Regions from separate parts of the Actinomadura sp. B10D3 genome, predicted to be linked through region 1. Evidence: predicted binding sites of a transcription regulator. Region 1 holds the regulator's gene; each other region holds the start of a gene.

Region 1 (3,912 bases):
CTGACCGGGGCTACCAGCGTCCGGTGGCGGCCAGCAGCACGCTGGCCGCCGCCACGCCCGCCGTCGAGGTGCGCAGCACCGTCGGGCCGAGCCGGGTGATCCGCCCGCCGGCCCCGGCGAACAGCTCCAGCTCCTCCTCGGTGATCCCGCCCTCGGGGCCGACCACGAGCACGATCTCACCGTCCGCGGGCGGCCGCACGGCGCTCAGCGGCGCCGCCGCCTCCTCGTGCAGGACCAGGGCCAGGGACGCGGCGCCGATCCGGCCGGCGACATCGCCGGTGGACGCGGGCTCCGCCACCACCGGCAGCCGGCCGCGCCGGGCCTGCTTGCCGGCCTCGCGCGCGGCGGCGCGCCAGCGGCCGAGAGCCTTCTCGCGCCGTTCCGGCTTCCATCGGGTGACGCAGCGCGCCGCGGGCCACGGGACGATCTCGTCCACGCCGACCTCGGTCATGGTCTCGACCGCCAACTCGCCCCGGTCGCCCTTCGGCAGGGCCTGGACGACCACGATGCGCGGCGCGGGCGGGGGCTGGCGGTGCCGGGCCAGCACGTCCAGCGTGAGGGAGGCACGGTCGGCGGCGGTGACCACGCACTCGGCCAGCAGGCCCTCGCCGTCGGTCAGGTCGACGCGCTCACCGGGACGCAGCCGCCGCACGGCCGCGGCGTGCCGTCCCTCGGGCCCGTCCAGCAGGACCGAATCGCGCCGGAGCGCGTCGGTCCCGGCGAGGAAGACCGGCGGGCTCATGCGGTCTCCGTTCGCTCATGGGCGTTCGCCAGTGCCGCCCTGCTCGATGTCGCCGCGGCGGCCCTCCTGGTAGGCCGCCGCCACTGCGCTTCAGTGCTGGTTGAACACGTCCTTGATGCGGGAGAACACCCCGCTGCGCTGCCCGGGGGCGAACTTGCCGGGCGGGCGCTCCTCGCCGCGCAGCGCCGCCAGACGGCGGAGCAGCTCCTCCTGCTCCTCGTCGAGCCGGTTCGGCGTCTCCACGTTCACGTGGATCATCAGGTCGCCGCGGCCGCTCTCGTTGAGGTGCCGGACGCCCCGGTTGTAGAGCGTGATGACCTGCCCCGACTGCGTGCCGGGCTTGATGTCGACGCTCTCGGCCGCGTCCAGCGTCTCGATCGTGACGCTGGTGCCGAGCGCCGCCGCCGTCATCGGGATCTCGACCGTGCAGTGCAGGTCGTCGCCCTCCCGCTCGAAGATCGGGTGGGGCTTCTCCACGATCTCCAGGAACAGGTCGCCGGGCGGGCCGCCGCCGGGGCCGACCTCGCCCTCGCCGGCGAGCTGGATGTGGATGCCGTTCTCCACGCCCGCGGGGATCTTGACCTTGACGGTGCGCCGGGTGCGGACCCGGCCGTCGCCGGAGCACTCGGTGCACGGGTTGCGGATCACCGAGCCGAAGCCGCCGCACGCCGGGCACGGCCGGGCCGTCATGACCTGGCCGAGGAACGAGCGCTGGACCTGCTGCACCTCGCCGCGCCCGTGGCAGGTGTCGCACGTCTCCGGGTGCGTGCCGGGCGCGCAGCCCGACCCCTCGCACGTCGCGCAGGCGACCGCGGTGTCGATGGACAGCTCCCGGGTCGTGCCGAACGCGGTCTCGGCGAGGTCGAGCTCGACCCGCAGCGTCGCGTTCCGGCCGCGCCGCGCCCGCGACCGGGGGCCGCGCGAGGTCGCCGTGCCGAAGAAGGCGTCCATGATGTCGCTGAACGGGAACCCGGCGCCCCCGAAACCGCTCGCGCCCGCCCCGCCCGCGGCCGCGAACGGGTCCGCGCCGAGGTCGTACATCTCGCGCTTCTTCGGATCGGAGAGCACCTCGTAGGCCTGGGTGATCTCTTTGAACTTCTCCTGGGTCTCCGGATCCGGGTTGACGTCCGGGTGGAGTTCCCGCGCGAGCCGGCGGTAGGCCTTCTTGACCTCGTCGGCGCTGGCGTCCCGCCGGACGCCGAGGGTCGCGTAGTAGTCGTTCGCCACTTACGACCCCGCCAGGATCTGTCCCACGTAGCGTGCCACTGCCCGTACCGCTCCCATCGTGCTGGGGTAATCCATGCGTGTAGGCCCGAGCACTCCCAGCCGGGCCAAGGTGAGGTCGCCCACGCCGTAGTCGGCGGCGACGACCGAAGTCGACTTGAGCCCCTGGTCGGGGTTCTCGGTGCCGATCCGCACCGTAACTGTAGAGGAGTCGCCGGTCTCGCCGAGCAGCCGCATGAGGACGACCTGTTCCTCCAGCGCCACGAGCACCTCCCGCAGGCTCTGCGAGAAGTCCACGGCGGCGAGGTTGGCCGCGCCGGCGAAGACGATCTTCTCCTCGTGCTTCTCGACGAGCGTCTCCAGCAGGACCGACAGGACCGCCGCGGCGACCGGCCGGTCGTCCGGGCCCACCTTCTCGGGCAGGTCCGCCACGGCCGCCGGGACGTCGCCGAGACCCAGCCCGTCCAGGCATGTGTTCAGCAACGCCCGCAGGTGCCCGATCGATTCCTCGGAGATCGGCCCGGTCTCGATGACGCGCTGCTCGACCCGCCCGGTGTCGGTGATCAGGACGAGCAGCAGCCGGCCCTCGGCGACCGGGACCAGTTCCACGTGCCGCACCGTCGAACGGGTCAGCGACGGGTACTGCACCACCGCGGCCTGCCGCGTCAGCTGCGCGAGCAGCCGGACCGTGCGGCCGACCACGTCGTCGAGGTCGTACGCCCCGGACAGGAACGTCTCGATGGCGCGCCGCTCCGCGATCGACAGCGGCTTGATCGTGGACAGCCGGTCGACGAACAGCCGGTAGCCCTTGTCCGTGGGGACGCGCCCGGCGCTGGTGTGCGGCTGGGCGATGTAGCCCTGCTCTTCGAGGACCGCCATGTCGTTGCGGATGGTCGCCGGCGACACGCCGAGGTTGTGCCGGTCCGCGAGCGCCTTGGAGCCGACCGGCTCGTTGGTGGACACGTAGTCCTCGACGATGGCGCGCAGGACCGCGAGCTTCCGGTCGTCCAGCACGTTTCCCACCTCCTTCGTCGGCTCGGGATGCGCCGCTGGCACTCCATACTCCCGAGTGCCAAGTGTACGGCCCCGAGAGGCCCCCTGGCGTGCCCGCGGCCGCCCCGTGCGGCTGCGCGATCCTATCCGTATCGGACGCCTGCGCCACGCCGAGGAACGAGGGACGACGCCGCGCGGGCACTCCGCCGGGTTAATGTGCGGACCCGTGGTGAGTAAGAACTACGGAAACGACGTGCTGGCCGGCGACTGGCGCAGGCCGCGCAAGGGGCTCATCCCCGAGGTCCCGGCCGAGCCGGGGCTCGTCGCCGAGGACCCCGACAGCGGTTTCTGCGGCGCCGTGGTCGCCTGCGACAAGTCCGGCGTCACCCTGGAGGACCGGTTCGGCAAGCGGCGGGTGTTCCCGCTGGCGAAGTCCGGCTTCCTCATCGACGGCGAGCCGGTGACGCTGGTCCGGCCGCCGGCGGCGCCCGGGAAGCCGGCGCGCTCGGCGTCCGGGTCCATCGCCGTCCAGGGGCTGCGGGCGCGGGTGGCCAAGGAGAGCCGCATCTACGTGGAGGGCGTCCACGACGCCGAGCTGGTCGAGAAGATCTGGGGCCACGACCTGCGCGTGGAGGGCGTCGTCGTGGAGTACCTCGAAGGCGTGGACGACCTGCCCGCCATCGTCGAGGAGTTCGCGCCGGACGAGGGACGCCGCCTGGGGGTCCTCGTCGACCACCTCGTGGACGGCTCCAAGGAGTCGCGGATCGCCGAGCGGATCACGTCCCCGCACGTGCTCGTGACCGGCCACCCGTTCATCGACATCTGGGAGGCCGTCAAGCCCGCGGCGGTGGGCATCGGCGCCTGGCCCCGCATCCCTCGCGGCGTCCCCTGGAAAGAGGGCGTCATCGCCGAACTCGGCTGGGGCGACGACACCGGCGCCGCCTGGAAGCGGA
Region 2 (3,912 bases), on a different contig from region 1:
CCGTTAGCCACGCTCCGCGACGCGCCATCCCTCAACCGTAAATATGCGATTTGCCGATGAATCTGTAGGATTCCTAAACGATCAACTTTGACGACCCCGAAGGGTGGGATGTGCACCTCGACATCTGGCTACTCCTCGGGGCCACGCTCGTACTCAGCGCCATCGTCGCGGTCAGGCTGTCCCACAAGGCGGGACTGCCGACCCTGCTGGCGTACATGGGCCTCGGCCTTTTCATCGGCGAGTCCGGCCCCCTCCACATCCAGTTCGACAACGCGGAGCTGGCCGAGACGCTCGGCTTCGCCGCCCTCGTCCTGATCCTGGCCGAAGGCGGCATCACCACCAGCTGGCGACACGTCCGGCACTCGGTGCCCGCCGCGGTCAGCGTGTCCACCCTCGGCACGCTCATCAGCATCGTGGTGGTGGCGCTCGCCGCCATGTGGCTCGTCGGCCTGGACTGGCAGCCCGCGTTCCTGCTGGCCGCGGTGCTCGCGCCGACCGACGCGGCGGCCGTGTTCTCGGTGCTGCGGCGGCTGCCGCTGCCGTCCCGGCTGACCGGCCTGCTGGAGGCCGAATCCGGCTTCAACGACGCGCCCGTCGTCATCATCGTGATCGCGCTCAGCGCCCACAGCGGCGCGCCCAACCTCGCCGAGCTGCTCGGCGTGATGGTGTACGAGCTGGTCGCGGGCGCCATCATGGGCGTCGCCATCGGCTGGCTGGGCGCGCAGGCGCTGCGCCGCATCGCGCTGCCCGCGTCGGGCCTCTACCCCATCGCCGTCATGTCGCTGGCGATCGTCGCCTACGGGGCCACCTCCCTGCTGCACGCGAGCGGGTTCCTCGCCGTCTACGTCAGCGCGCTCGTCCTCGGGAACGCGCGGCTCCCGCACCGCCCGGCGACCCGCGGCTTCGCCGAGGGCGTCGGCTGGCTCGCGCAGATCGGGCTGTTCGTGATGCTCGGCCTGCTGGCCGACCCCGGCGACCTTCCCGCGCAGATCCTGCCCGCGCTCGTGGTCGGCTTCGTGCTGCTGCTCATCGCCCGGCCGGTGTCGGTCGTGCTGTCCACGATCGGGTTCAAGCTGACGTGGGGCGAGAAGCTGTTCGCGTCCTGGGCCGGCCTGCGGGGCGCCGTCCCGATCGTCCTCGCCACCATCCCGATGGTGGCGGAGGTCGAGAACGCCGACCGGATCTTCGCGCTCGTCTTCAACATCGTCGTCGTGTTCACCGCCCTCCAGGGGCCGACGCTGCCGCTGGCGGCGCGCCTGTGCCGGCTCAAGAGCGACGAGCAGACCCGCGAGCTGGGCGTCGAGGCGGCGCCGCTGGAGGAACTGCACGCCGACCTGCTGGAGGTCCGGATCCCCGAGGACTCGCTGCTGAACGGCGTGGAGATCTTCGAGCTGCGGCTGCCTCCCGGCGCGTCGGTCACGCTCATCGTGCGGGGCGGGACGAGCTTCGTCCCCGAACCGTCCACGCCCTTGCAGGCGGGTGACACGCTCCTGGTCGTGACCACCGCCGCCGTGCGCGATACCACGGAGCGGCGGCTGCGCGCGGTCAGCCGTAAGGGCAGGCTGGCGGGCTGGTTCGGCGAGACGGGCGCCTGAACGAGCGCTCGGGCGGGGCGGGACGGCCGGGGAGCATCCCGGGGACGGCCAGGGAACATCCCGGGGACGAATCCTGTTCGAGACACCGGTACCATTAGCAGTCGTTCAGAGTGAGTGCCAGTCCGGTCTCGGCCGGGTTGCGTCAGCTAGGAGGAACCGTGCCGACGTATCAGTACGTTTGCACCGAGTGCGGCGAGCCTCTGGAGGTCGTGCAGAAGTTCAGCGACGACGCGCTGACCGAATGCCCGGCGTGCACCGGCAAGCTCCGCAAGGTCTTCTCCGCCGCGGGGATCATCTTCAAGGGGTCGGGCTTCTACCGCACCGACAGCCGCGGCTCCGGCACGCCGTCCTCGACCGCGGGGGCGTCCGCGAACGGCTCGTCCAACGGCTCCTCGGGAGGCGACTCCGCCAAGTCGGACTCGTCCTCGTCGTCCTCGTCGTCCTCCGACTCCTCGACGTCGTCGTCTGGAAGCGCCTCGTCCTCCAGCACGTCGTCCTCCTCCTCGTCCGAGAAGGTCGCCTGACCTTCCCGGTTCCCGTACGCCCACCGGGGGATCCCCGCGCGGATCCCCCGGCTTCCGTGGTGCTCTGACGCCGCCGCCTACAACTTCCGGTGTAGGCGGCGGCTTTTTTGTGACCCGAAGGGGGTAGCCGCGTTCCCTCCTCTCGCCGGAGGCGCGGAGAGGTGCGGTTTCGCGACCATTGAGGGGATGGGAGACGACCTGGGGGCCCGCACGGTTCTCTCCTCGCGATTTCGCGATAGTACTTGACATCTCTCGGGAGTCGAGAGACTCTACGGCAGACACGATATATCTCGTCTTTCGGACATCGCCCTGTGCACACAGGAGGAACCATGAGCGCACCCAGCCCGGCTCCCCCCAATTCCCGGTCACACCGCCTGGCCGGACTGATCGCCGGACGGCGCACCAAATGGGCCGTCCTCGCCCTGTGGATCGTCCTGCTGGCGGCCCTCGGCCCCCTCGCCGGCAAGCTCGGCGACGTCGAGGAGAACGACGCGGCGGCCTGGCTGCCGTCCGGCGCCGAATCGACCCAGGTCGTCGAGCTGGAGGAGCGGTTCCGCAAGGACGAGACGATGCTCGCCGTCGTCGTCTACGAGCGGTCCGGCGGCATCACCCCGGCGGACAAGGCGAAGGCCGCCTCGGACGCCGCCGCGTTCACGAAGCTGCCGGGCGCGCAGCAGGTGCAGGGCCCCTTCCCGTCCAAGGACGGCAAGGCCCTCCAGACGCTGGTGCCCCTGACGGACGTGGACCTGATCGCCGCGGTCGACGACGCGCGTGACCTCGCCGAGCGCGGGCCTCCCGGCCTGACCTCCCACGTCACCGGACCCGCGGGCGGTGGCGCCGACCAGTTCAAGGTCTTCGAGAGCCTCGACGGCTTCCTGCTCATGGCCGCCGGCCTCGTCGTCATCGTCCTGCTGCTCTTCATCTACCGCAGCCCCCTTCTCTGGTTCGTCCCAGTACTGAGCGCGGTCTTCGCCCTGGGGCTCGCCCAGTCGACGGTGTACCTGCTCGCCAAGTACGCGGACCTCACCGTCAACGGGCAGAGCGCCGGAATCCTGACCGTCCTCGTCTTCGGCGTCGCCACCGACTACGCGCTGCTGCTCGTCGCCCGCTACCGGGAGGAGCTGCACCGGCACGAGGACCGGCACGAGGCCATGGCCTACGCGCTGCACCGCGCCGCGCCCGCCATCATCGCCTCCGCCGCCACCGTCGCCGTCGGGCTGCTGTGCCTGCTGCTCGCCGAGATGAACTCCACCTCGGGCATGGGGCCCGTGGCCGCCGCGGGCGTCATCACCGCCCTCGCCGCCATGACGACCCTCCTGCCGGCCCTGCTCGTCATCTTCGGCCGCTGGCTGTTCTGGCCGCTGATCCCCCGGTACGACGAGAAGTACCTCAAGCCCGAGTCCTACGAGGCCGAGCACGGCGTGTGGAACCGCGTGGCCGGCCTGGTCGGCAGGCGCCCGCGCGTGATCTGGGCCGCGAGCATGCTCGGCCTCATCGTCCTCACGCTCGGCCTGACCTCGCTGAAGGCGGACGGCATCTCGGACGCGGGGCAGTTCACCGGCAAGCCCGACTCGGTGAAGGGCTCCGAGGTCGTCGCGCGCCACTACCCCGCCGGATCGGGCGCCCCGGCCGTCGTCATCGGCAAGGCCGCCGCCTCCGACCAGCTCGCGCAGGCCGTCCGCGGGACGCCGGGCGTCGCCGAGGTCGGCCCGCCGGCCACCGCGAACGGCCTGGTCAAGTACGAGGCGACGCTGAAGGACGCGGCCGACAGCGAGGCCGCGCGCGGCACCATC
Region 3 (3,912 bases), on a different contig from region 1:
CGGGGGCTTGCCGGACAGTTCGTCGACCTGCCCGCGGACGCTCTCGATCTGCCCGGTCAGCCCGCTGAGCTCCCGCTCGCGGACCTCGCGGAGCAGCCACTCCATGCCTTCCAGCCGCTGGCGAATCTCGTCCAGGACCTGACCCTGTGAGCGCTGTTCATAGACGTGGTCCTGCGCCGCACGGGCGAGCAACTCCCGCATCCGATCCGAGACCGGTTGACCCCCCGTCTGCAGGAAGTTGTGATTCGTTTCCACCCGATGCTCCTTCGTGTGCCGGCGCGACGAAATGACGCACGGCAAATGAATCTCTGGAGTGGCCACTGTAGTGCGTGTAGAGCACTGCTAAAACGGGTAGCAGAGAAGATTATGAGTTCTGCGGAATGCGCCTGTTATCCGGCTGGGGTGAATAGCGCGGAATAGTCGGGCGGGCGAGGGATTTCCTGCTTCACGGCTCTTGCGGTGATCGTGGTGATGGGTGCCGTCCGGTGGACGGCGGGGATGGCCGCGGCGTCCGGCGTTCTGTCCGTACATCTCGTCCAACATCGGCAGTTCCCGAACCTCCGGTCCACTACGGCCGGGCGATGCGTGTGCGGACGGCGTGATGCCGCGGAACGCGCCGCGGGGCATTTCGGGGACGCATTGGGGCCCGCGGAGTCCCGGCCGCTGAACCTGCCTTGGTGTTTTCCGGCCGGTTGATCTCGCCGGGCCGTTTTCCCGGGCTCCGGCGGCGCTTGCCGGGCGCCCGTAATCCCGGTGGTGAACGCAATGCCGGAAAGCGCCGATGATTTGCACGGCCATGGCGCGTCGCGCGGCCCCCCTTGGTGTTGCCCGCCGCGGGGAAGATCTTTGGGCAGGGTTGCCGTCCGGGCGCCCGTCCGGGCGGGTCAGACGCCCGCGACGCGGGTCAGGCGGCCGCGACGCGGGTCAGGCGGCCGTGACCGGGTGGGCGAGCAGCGCGACCGGGTCGCCGCCGACGCGCGTGACCACCAGGGTCAGCTCCTTCGCGCCGCGTCCGGCGCGCCGCCCGCCGAAGCCGAGGTCGCGCCGGAGCCGGTCGACGTCCACGGCCGAGCCGCGCTTCTTCACGGTCAGCACCCCGATCTCGCGCCGCCGCAGCTCCGCGCGCAGCCGCTTCACCGAGAACGGCAGCACGTCCTCCATCGCGTAGGCGGAGGCGAACGGAGTCGGACGCAGCTCATCGGACGTGATGTACGCGATGTTCGGATCGGCCAGGCCGCCGCCGACCAGCTCCGCCACCTCGCCGACCAGATGGGCGCGGATCACGGCTCCGTCAGGCTCGTACAGGTAACGGCCCCACGCACGCACGTCCGGAACGTCGAACCCCTGCGGCGTCAGCGTCCACACCTCCGGATCGAGGTCGGACGACAGCAGCGTGGCACGGCGCCCCACCTCCCCGGCCAGCTCACCCAGCCACAAGGCCGCTTCCTTGACGTCACCACCGACCGAGACCCATTCGGCCTCAGCGCCGTCCGGAACGGCCTCATGGGGGATGCCGGGCGCGACCTTCACGCAGGCGGCCGGCGTCTTGGCGGCCATGTCGAGGACGACGTCGAGCGGCGGCTCGTACGAGCGGGGATCGAACACCCGGCCTCGCGCGGTCCGCCGTCCAGGGTCGGCGAACACCGCGCCGAACTCGCACGGGTCCTCCTCGGTCGCGTCACCCACCCGTACGGAGGCAAGACCGTCCAGCCCGAGAGCGGTCACGTTCGCCTGGGCCACCTCGGCAGTGAGCGGGTCGAGTTCCACGCCCTCCCCGGCGAGCCCCGCGTGCGCTCGGGCGACGAGGTCGGCCCCTATCCCGCATCCCATGTCGAGGACACGCGCGCCGTGGAGCCGGTCTGCGAACCGTCCCGCCCTGTAGGCCGCCACGCTCGCGCGGGTCGACTGCTCCAGCCCTGCCTGGGTGAAGTACATGCGCTCGGCGTCCGCGCCGAACTTGGCCCGCGCCCGCACGCGCAGCCGCGCCTGCGTCAGCGCGGCGGCGACGAGCGCGGGATCGTGCCGTTCGCGCAAGCGGGACGCGGTGGCGAGGAGTGCGCCCTCGCCCAGGTCCGCCGCGGCCGTCTCGCGGAGGAGCTCCTGCCCGGAGGGGGTGCGCAGGGCCCGGAACGACGCGATGTCCATAGAGTGGAAGGTAGCCCCCGGTGAACTGCGTGCGGCGCCTCCGTGTCCGTGTTGACGGGCCAACGGGCACGGAATAGTCTCCATGTCTGGCACTCTCATAGTGAGAGTGCCAACACAGCGACAAAGGTCGGTCTGGCACCCGCGACGGCAGGCCGGTCCAGGGTCGCCTCTTCTGTCACATGTGCTGGCCGGTCATCCGTGGCCGGCCGAGGACCAATCGAAGGGGAGGTCAGATCGTGACGACCGCCACCAAGGTTGTTCTCAAGCCGCTTGAGGACCGCATCGTCGTCCAGCCGCTTGAGGCCGAGACCACCACCGCGTCGGGCCTGGTGATTCCGGACACCGCCAAGGAGAAGCCCCAGGAGGGCACCGTCCTTGCCGTTGGCCCGGGTCGCGTCGACGACAAGGGCGAGCGCGTCCCGGTCGACGTCAAGGTCGGCGAGGTCGTGCTCTACAGCAAGTACGGCGGCACCGAGGTCAAGTACAACAACGAGGAGTACCTCGTCCTCTCGGCCCGCGACGTGCTCGCGGTCATCGAGAAGTAATCACCGAGACGTGATGCACCCGCCCCGGTCGGCGCCGCCTTCGGCGGGCCTGCCGGGGCGGATCGCGTAAAGAGGAGTATCCGCATGGCGAAGATCCTGGAGTTCGAGGAGGACGCTCGCCGGGCTCTTGAGCGCGGCGTCAACGCTCTCGCGGACGCCGTCAAGGTGACGATCGGCCCGCGCGGCCGCAACGTCGTCATCGACAAGAAGTTCGGCGCGCCGACGATCACCAACGACGGCGTCACCATCGCCCGCGAGGTGGAGCTGGAGGACCCCTACGAGAACCTCGGGGCCCAGCTCGCCAAGGAAGTGGCGACCAAGACCAACGACATCGCGGGTGACGGCACCACCACGGCGACCGTCCTCGCGCAGGCGCTGGTCCGCGAGGGCACCCGCAACGTGGCGGCCGGCGCGTCGCCGCTCGCCCTCAAGCGCGGCATCGACGCGGCCGCCCAGTACGTCTCCGACCAGCTGCGCAAGTCGGCCCGCGAGGTCGGCGAGAAGGGCGAGATCGCCCACGTCGCCACCATCTCCGCGCAGGACCCGCAGATCGGCGAGCTCATCGCCGAGGCGTTCGACAAGGTCGGCAAGGACGGCGTCATCACCGTCGAGGAGGCCCACACCATGGGCCTCGAACTGGAGTTCACCGAGGGCCTCCAGTTCGACAAGGGCTACCTGTCGCCGCACATGGTCACCGACCACGAGCGCATGGAGGCCGTCCTGGAGGACGCCTACGTGCTCATCGTGGACGGCAAGATCTCCAACGTGCAGGAGTTCCTGCCGCTGGCCGAGAAGGTCGCGCAGACCAAGAAGCCGCTGCTCGTGGTGGCCGAGGACGTCGAGGGCGAGGCCCTCGCGCTGCTGGTCGCCAACAAGATCCGCGGCACGTTCACCTCCGTCGCGGTGAAGGCGCCGGGCTTCGGCGACCGCCGCAAGGCGATGCTCGGCGACATGGCCACCCTGACCGGCGGCCAGGTCGTCAGCGAGGCCATCGGCCTCAAGCTCGACTCCATCGGGCTGGAGGACCTCGGCCGCGCCCGCCGGATCACCGTCACCAAGGACGCCACCACCATCGTCGACGGCGAGGGCTCCGCGGACGAGATCAACGCGCGGGTCAACCAGATCAAGGTCGAGATCGAGAACAGCGACTCCGACTGGGACCGCGAGAAGCTGCAGGAGCGCCTGGCCAAGCTGGCCGGCGGCGTCTGCGTGCTGCGCGTCG

What was found. Region 1 encodes HrcA, which represses chaperone genes, less so after heat shock. Its sites were predicted from a motif close to TTGGCACTCTCNNNNNGAGAGTGCCAA; they were not measured.
Region 2: a site for HrcA is predicted at 1,690-1,716, ahead of ABGB11_RS23150 (FmdB family zinc ribbon protein). Genes of this name have one in related genera too.
Region 3: a site for HrcA is predicted at 2,232-2,258, ahead of groES (co-chaperone GroES). Genes of this name have one in related genera too.

Annotation. Positions count from the first base shown of each region.
Region 1 covers NZ_JBDPLY010000030.1:11,580-15,491, reverse strand. Annotated here, with positions in the region: gene ABGB11_RS33445 (16S rRNA (uracil(1498)-N(3))-methyltransferase) at 11-742, opposite strand; gene dnaJ (molecular chaperone DnaJ) at 833-1,969, opposite strand; gene hrcA (heat-inducible transcriptional repressor HrcA) at 1,970-2,980, opposite strand; gene ABGB11_RS33430 (DUF3097 domain-containing protein) at 3,186-3,912, shown strand, end outside.
Region 2 covers NZ_JBDPLY010000015.1:173,240-177,151, forward strand. Annotated here, with positions in the region: gene ABGB11_RS23140 (NAD(P)-dependent oxidoreductase) at 1-7, shown strand, start outside; gene ABGB11_RS23145 (potassium/proton antiporter) at 111-1,595, shown strand; gene ABGB11_RS23150 (FmdB family zinc ribbon protein) at 1,754-2,119, shown strand; gene ABGB11_RS23155 (MMPL family transporter) at 2,449-3,912, shown strand, end outside.
Region 3 covers NZ_JBDPLY010000016.1:80,244-84,155, forward strand. Annotated here, with positions in the region: gene ABGB11_RS23680 (hypothetical protein) at 1-255, opposite strand, end outside; gene ABGB11_RS23685 (SAM-dependent methyltransferase) at 925-2,145, opposite strand; gene groES (co-chaperone GroES) at 2,379-2,690, shown strand; gene groL (chaperonin GroEL) at 2,775-3,912, shown strand, end outside.